2 regions of the Arthrobacter sp. NPDC055585 genome follow, and region 2 is predicted to be linked to the other one. Evidence: predicted binding sites of a transcription regulator. Region 2 holds the regulator's gene; the other holds the start of a gene.
What was found. The regulator HrcA, encoded in region 2, represses chaperone genes, less so after heat shock. The targets are predictions, from matches to a motif close to TTNGCACTCGNNNNNNNCGAGTGCNAA.

Region 1: the regulator HrcA is predicted to act here: its motif matches at 1,341-1,367, upstream of ACWGQ2_RS10960 (Hsp20/alpha crystallin family protein).

What each region holds. Positions count from the first base shown of each region.
Region 1 covers NZ_JBSHIT010000005.1:243,936-247,779, forward strand. The annotation lists gene ACWGQ2_RS10950 (DUF2804 domain-containing protein) at 1-563, opposite strand, end outside; gene ACWGQ2_RS10955 (hypothetical protein) at 575-1,273, opposite strand; gene ACWGQ2_RS10960 (Hsp20/alpha crystallin family protein) at 1,460-1,909, shown strand; gene ACWGQ2_RS10965 (NAD(P)-dependent alcohol dehydrogenase) at 2,013-3,131, shown strand; gene ACWGQ2_RS10970 (carbon-nitrogen hydrolase family protein) at 3,173-3,844, shown strand, end outside.
Region 2 covers NZ_JBSHIT010000007.1:210,843-214,686, forward strand. The annotation lists gene ACWGQ2_RS13435 (DUF4870 domain-containing protein) at 1-61, opposite strand, end outside; gene ACWGQ2_RS13440 (DUF3097 domain-containing protein) at 188-1,033, opposite strand; gene hrcA (heat-inducible transcriptional repressor HrcA) at 1,221-2,234, shown strand; gene dnaJ (molecular chaperone DnaJ) at 2,326-3,465, shown strand; gene ACWGQ2_RS13455 (16S rRNA (uracil(1498)-N(3))-methyltransferase) at 3,481-3,844, shown strand, end outside.

The DNA of each region.
Region 1 (3,844 bases), on a different contig from region 2:
CCGTCGCCCACCGGATACTGCCGGCCATCAACAGTGATGGTTCCGCTGACCTCGCGGGCCACGTCCTTGAGCGTGTACTGGTAACGGGTGTCCGACCACGGAACCACAACGCCCAGCACGTCGCCCGCAGCGGGCGCATAGAGTTCGACGCCGACGCGTTCGGACTCCGCGCGCAGGTGCGTCCCGCCGTCGTCGTCATGGAAGCGCAGGTGCAGCCCGCCCATGGTGCCCACTGCGGTCATGGGCGGAAGAGTCCCCGGAAGGATGGCCGTGGATCCTGGCGGAAGGGTGAGCGGATCGCTGGTGATCTCCCTGCCGGTGGCACGCTCATACACGTACAGCTGGAGGGTGGCAGCGTAGTCGAGGTGCGCAATGGTCATGCCGAGCACCAGGTCCGGGGTCAGAACACCCCAGTACTCCCAGCGCTTAGTCCGCCAGCCGTGCCGCAGTCCCTGGGGGAGATCCGCGAAGGCGTGCAGCGGGGTGCGGGAGAAGCCCGCCGCAGCCGGGTTCAGCTTTCCGTTTCCCAGGGACAGCTGGACGGGTTCCTTGATTTCTTCCATGGCGCCACAGTCTAAGCGGTGCGGCTCAAAGATGCTGTCCAGCCGGCTCTGCCACGAACAGCGGGTCCCGGCTCGGCGGCCTGCTTGCCGGAACCGCTGGACACGTGGCAATCCCGGATGCGCGGTGCGCTCCGGCCGGCCGGGCGCATCGCGGACTTCCGGCGGACATTCTTCCGGATCGGCGAACGCGCCCGGACACTTCGGGGGACCGCGGGAGCAGCCGGGCCGGACGGCAGTTCCGTGCGGAGATCTGTCCGCGGGGCACCTGCGGCGGCTGCCCTTGCCGGAGCCGTGGCCTTCAGGACTTCAGGCGTACCGGTTGCCCCCGCCGGAAACAGTGCCTGAAGAAACTCTTCCCGGGCGAAGGCCGCTGCGGTGAGGAATTCTCTGGCTGCCGGTGCCGCCGGGTCTGTGGCCAGTCGGCGGGCGGCACGCATGCGCAGTGCCCGCCAGGCCAGCCAGCACAGTACGGCGAGGGAAGCGCCGGTGCCGTACAGCAGCACCACTGCCTGTACCAGTGACGTTGTGCCTCCGGAAAACACGCCGATCCCCAGCAGGGCAGCAGCCACCCATACGGCGCTGGCCCAGCCCGCTGTATCCAGTACTGGGGATGGTGTTGAACCGGCGAGCCGGCTGGGGAGTGCAAGGAGTTTTTCAATGCGGGCTGCATGGTGTCCTGTTCCGGTGCGGAACAGCGCAGGCTGGGTCACTGCTTCCTTTCCTTCCAGACATGGTTCGAATGAAAGAAAACGGATTTCTCCGCTGCAACATCTCGGGTTAGCACTCTCGTGTTGCAAGTGCTAATCTACTGCCGAAAGTTGAGTGAAGCCAACTCAACTTTGATGAAATGGCAGATCAGCCCGCTGTGTAAAGCGGAGTGAAGGAGTTGATTTGTGATGGCAACACGTTTTGATCCGTTCCGTGAACTCGACCGTTTTGCCCAGGCCGTGCGCAGCGAGTCACTGCGCCACATGCCGATGGACCTCTACCGGCAGGACGACCGCTACGTTCTGAGCCTTGACCTTCCCGGCGTCGATCCGGGTTCCGTTGACATTGACGTCGATGGCCAGCTGCTGACCATCCGCGCCGAGCGGACCCTCCGCGGTGAAGAAGGTGTGCAGTGGCTTTCCCGCGAACGTGAGGGCGGTTCGTTCCTGCGCCAGCTCAGCCTGGGCCAGGGCATCGATACCGAGGGCATCACCGCCCACTATGAAAACGGCGTGCTGAACGTGGTGATCCCGGTCAGCGAGAAGGCCCGCCCGCGCCGCATTGAGGTGCAGTCGGGGTCTTCAGCGTCTCTGGGCGCCAGCGAATCACACCGTGAACCCGAGGCGGTCAGCGCCTAACGGCACCAGTGCCGTTCAGGGCGGCGGGCGGAGTTTCCGCCTGCCGCCCTGATCCGTCTGCAGACCCCTGACGCTGCCGGGCCGGGCCGCGTAGCGTGGCCCTATGACTACCCAGGCGCGCGCCGCGATCCTGCGCGGCATCAATGAACCCTTTGAAATCACCGACGTCCTCCTGGACGACCCCCGCCCGGACGAGGTCCTGGTCCGGGTGCAGGCCGCCGGTGTGTGCGGAACGGACCTCGGGGTCCAGGCCGGGCACATTCCCTTTCCGCTTCCCGGAGTCCTGGGCCATGAGGGTGCCGGAATCGTGGAAGCCGTGGGCTCCGCCGTGACGTCCGTGGTGCCAGGGGACCATGTGCTGCTCAGCTTCACCAGCTGCGGGGAATGCCGGAACTGCCGCAGCGGCCACCCTGCCTACTGCACGTACTTCCTGGAGCTCAACCTGGTGGGCGGGCAGCGCCTTGACGGCAGTGCCACCATCAGCAAAGACGGAAAGGGAGTGCACGGACACTTCTTCGCACAGTCCTCCTTCTCCGACCTGGTCCTCGCTGATGAGCGCGGGGTCACCAAGGTGGATCCCGCTGCTGACTTGTCCCTCCTGGCGCCGCTGGGCTGCGGCGTCCAGACCGGTGCCGGGGCCGTTATGAACGTGCTGCGGCCCGAACCAGGTTCCACGCTCGCTGTTTTCGGTGCAGGCCCGGTGGGCCTTTCCGCAGTCATGGCCGCTGCCCTCGGCGGGTCCACCCGCATCGTGGTGATGGACCTGGTGGACTCCCGGCTGGAGCTTGCCCGCGAACTCGGGGCCACCGACGTCGTCAATTCCGGCAGCAGCGACGCTCTGCAGGCACTGTTCGAACTGACCGACGGCGCCGGGGTAACCCACGCGCTGGAGACCACCGGCAGTACCCGGGTAGCGGCGACTGCCGCAGACGCGCTGGCGCCGCTGGGCAAGCTGGGCCTGATCGGTGCCCCGGCTCCCGGGTCCACGGTGGAACTGGATGTGAACTTTATGCTCAACGGCCGGCAGGTTATTGGCATTACCGAGGGTGACTCAACACCGCAGCTGTTTCTGCCGGCACTGGTGCAACTGATTCAGCAGGGCAGGTTCCCGCTGGAGAAAATGATCACCCGCTACGCGTTCAATGACATCAACACCGCCGCCGCGGATGCGAAGTCCGGCCAGGTGCTGAAACCTGTGCTCCACTTCGAGGACCTGCACTAGGCTGGGATCACACCCGGTCCCGAAGGCAAGGCGGTTCCTCAATGTTGGTTAGCGTAGGTCAGTTCAAACCCAGTGGCGACGTCGAGGCGAACCTTGCGGTGATGCGCTCGCTGGCGGAGAAGGCAAAGGCCGAAGGATCGGAACTGATTGTGTTCCCCGAAGAGTCGATGTTCAGCATCGGCAAGGTCGAGGGTCCGCTGGCCGCGGCCGTCGACGCCGGGTGGACCTCCTTTGTGCAGCAGCTGTCCCTGGCCGCCGCTGAACTGGGCATCGCCGTCGTCGCCGGCGGGTACGAATCCTCGGGTGAGGACCGGCCCTACAACACGCTTGTGGCAATCGAAGCCGACGGCCGGATCGCGGCAACATACCGCAAGCTGCACCTCTACGATGCGTTCAGCTACTCCGAATCCACCCGGATCAAGGCGGGCGACCGAGGCATCCAGGTGGTGGAACTCGGCGGACTGCGGGTGGGCCTGATGACCTGCTACGACCTGCGCTTCCCTGAACTGGCCCGGGCACTGGCCGTGCAGGGAGCGGACCTGATTGCCGTGCCCGCAGCGTGGTTCAAGGGTGAGCACAAAATTGACCACTGGGAAACGCTGCTGAAGGCGCGGGCCATTGAAAACACTGTCTGGGTGGCAGCTGCCGGAACATCCAGCGGCCACACGATCGGGCACTCCGTCATCCTGGACCCCATGGGTGTGCCGCAGGTC
Region 2 (3,844 bases):
CCGGGCGCGCCGGCGAACCGTGGTTATCCGGCTGCGGGTGGTTCGGGCGTGGGTTGGACACGGTTGCTATTCCTTTAACTCTCAGATGACGCAGGGCTGCCCCCGCGGGTACCTGTTGTTAGACAAGGGTACTGGGTTCCGCCGCCGGAGCAGGCAAAGGCCGGTTCAGCGCGGCGCGGCGGGACGGCTACGGAACGGTGAGGAAATCAATGACTTCTTCCACCCGGCCCAGCAGCGCCGGTTCAAGATCGGCGTAGGTCCGGACTGAGCCCAGCAGCTTTTTCCAGCCCAGCGCGACGTCGGTGTGGCTGCGGTGCGGCCAGCCGAGTCCCTTCAGGATTCCGGTCTTCCAGTCCTCGTTCCGCGGCACCACGGGCCAGGCCTGCAGGCCGATGACATGGGGCTTGATGGCCTGCCAGACGTCCACATAGGGGTGGCCCACAATAAGCACGTTGCCTGCCGCGCCGGGAACCCGCATGGCCTCGGCAGCTATGCGCGACTCCTTGGAACCGGACACCAGATGGTCAACCAGGATGCCCAGGCGCCGGCCGGGGCCGGGGGAGAAGTCACGCACCGCACCGGCCAGGTCATCCACTCCGTGCAGAGGCTCGACGACGATGCCCTCGATCCGCAGGTCGTCTCCCCACACCTTTTCCACGAGTTCGGCGTCGTGCTTGCCTTCCACCCAGATCCGGCTTGCGCGGGCGGTGCGGGCCCGGACGTTCTCCACTGCGACCGAACCGGAAGCCGTCCGCCGGGCGGCCGGCGGCGCTGCCGCTTTAACGGCAGGAATCACTTCAACCGGTTCGCCCTCAAGGAGGAACCCGAAGCCGAGTTCAAAGGAACGGGTCCTGCCGCGCGCATCCTCGAGCACTACCAGGTGCATGCCGCCGGACTTTTCGGTGCGCAGCACCGCACCAACCCACCCGGTCTGGACTTCTTCCAGGACCAGGCCCTTCTCTGCGCCGACCCGGCGCAGGGCCTTACGGGCCGGGGCGGTGATGTCCTGCGGCCCCCACTCGTAGCTGGGCATAAAACCTCGTTCCTGGAGAAGACGCTGCGCAGCACCTGCGTGAGCCGCAGGCACGGAAGATTCAATGCTAGCAACGGCGGTGGATGGTATTAGACTTAGCACTTAGGGACACCGAGTGCTAACAGCGGCCGGCACGGCCGTGCAGCGCCCGGGTGCGAATGACAGTCCGTCAGCGAAGGAGGAAACCATGAGCGAACCACGCCGGCTCGAGGTGCTCCGGGCCATTGTCGAAGACTACGTCCACTCCCGCGAACCCGTAGGATCCAAGGCCCTGGTCGAGCGGCACCACCTTGGCGTTTCCTCCGCCACCATCCGCAATGACATGGCAGTCCTCGAAGAAGAGGGCCTGATCGTTGCGCCGCACACCTCCGCCGGACGCATCCCCACGGACAAGGGCTACCGGCTTTTCGTAGACCAGCTCTCGGATCTGAAGCCGCTTTCCGCCGCTGAACGGCGTGCCATCCAGACCCTTCTTGAAGGCGCCGAGGACATCGATGACATCCTGGACCGCACCGTCCGGCTCCTGTCCCAGCTGACCAACCAGGTCGCCGTCGTGCAGTACCCGCACCTCGGCAACGCGAAGGTGCGCCACATCGAGTTCGTCCTGCTGGCCCCGGCTCAGGTCCTCGTGGTGCTGATCTCCACTACCGGGCGCGTTGAGCAGCGTGTCATCACCGTGCCGGCCCCCGTGACGGAGCAGGACCTGCATGAACTGCGCCAGCACTTCCTGCAGGCACTTGCCGGAACCACGCTCACGCGGATCACTTCCCACCTGGCAGACACCCTGGCTACCGTTCCGGCCCACCTGCGGGGAACGGCCGGCGCCCTGGTGCGGGCCCTGGAACAGCTGGCAGGAATTAACCGCGAAGACCGCATGGTGATGGCCGGAACAGCCAACCTGGCCCGCGCAACGGGAGACTTCCCGCTGACCATCGGGCCCATCCTTGAAGCCCTGGAAGAACAGGTCGTTATGCTTCGGCTGCTCTCGGAAATGGAGCAGGACGCCAGGGGAGTCTCGGTCCGCATCGGATCGGAAAACCCATACGGTTCGCTCTCGGAGGCATCCGTCGTCGCCACTGGGTATGGGCCGGATGCTTCGGCTATGGTAGGAATCCTTGGTCCCACGCGGATGGACTATCCCAACACCATGGCAGCGGTTCGAGCCGTTGCCCGCTACCTTTCCCGGGTCCTGAACACCTGACCCCAAAGACTGGCAGCCGCCTCACCAGCGGTGTCCGGAAGACTAATCATCCCCGAGGCGGGGGACGCAACACAGGAAGCGATGTGCACGAGTGAGTGATCACTACCAGGTACTCGGCGTAAGCCGGGATGCCACCGGCGAGGAAATCAAGAAGGCTTACCGCAAGCTTGCCCGCAAGCTCCATCCGGACGTGAACACCGCCCCCGGAGCGGCAGACGAGTTCAAGGCCGTGACCCATGCCTACGAAGTACTGTCCGACCCGCAGAAGCGGCGCGTCTACGACACCACCGGCCAGGAGAACGGCACGGACAACGGGTTCGGCGGCGGCTTCAGCGGCCAGGGCTTCGGCTTCCAGGACATCTTCGACACCTTCTTCGGCGGCGGAGCACCCGGCGGCGGCCGCGGACCGGCGTCGCGCACCCGGCGGGGACAGGACGCGCTCATCAACGTCCGGATCGACCTGAAGGATGCCGTCTTCGGCACCAACAAGAAGATCGACGTGGAGACCGCCGTTGTCTGCCCCACGTGCGACGGCTCCTGCTGCCAGCCCGGAACCTCCCCGCGGACCTGCGACATCTGCCACGGCAGCGGCCAGGTCCAGCGCGCGGTGCGTTCCATCCTTGGCCAGGTCATGACGACGGCGCCCTGCGGGTCCTGCCAGGGCTTCGGCACCGTCATCCCGGACCCGTGCCACGAATGCGCCGGCGAAGGCCGCGTACGCAGCCGCCGCACCCTGACCATCAAGGTTCCCGCCGGCGTCGGAACCGGAACGCGGATCCAGCTCAGCGGACAGGGTGAAGCCGGCACCGCCGGCGGCCCGCAGGGAGACCTGTACGTTGAGATCCGGGTCAACGCCGATCCCGTGTTTATGCGCGACGGCGATGACCTCCACGCCACCCTTACGGTGCCCATGACGGCGGCAGCCCTGGGCACGGTCATCAACATGGAGACCTTCGACGGGGAACGCGAAATCCACATTAAGGCCGGCACCCAGTCCGGTGAAGTTACCACCCTCAAGGGCCTGGGCGTCACGCACCTGCGCGGCTACGGCCGCGGTGACCTGATGGTTCACGTCCAGGTGGAGACACCGCAGAAGCTGGATCAGGCGCAGGAAGAACTGCTCCGCCGGCTCGCTGAACTCCGCGGCGAAGAGTTCGCCGAAGGCAGGGTCAGCGGCAACAGCAACAGCGGCGTCTTCGCGAAACTGCGCGACCGCCTCGGCAACCACTAGAGGCCGGCGCTCACCGTGACCAACCCGATCTTCTTCGGTGACCCGGAACTGGTAGCGGCAGCGGCACCGGGAAGCGTGTTCGCGCTGACCGGTCCCGAAGCCCGTCATGCCGTAGCGGTCAAGCGGCTGGCGCCGGGAGAGGACGTGGACATCGTCGACGGCGCCGGAACGCGCCTGCGCGGAACTGTCCGGTCCGCGGATCCCGCGCTGCTGGAAGTCGATGTGCGCGAGGTCGAGGCGGAGCCTGCTGTGGGCTGTGAGCTGACACTGGTGCAGGCACTGGCCAAGGGCGACCGCGATGAGCAGGCCATTGAGGCCGCTACCGAACTTGGAGTGGACGCCGTTCTGCCCTGGCAGTCCGAACGAAGCATCGTGCGCT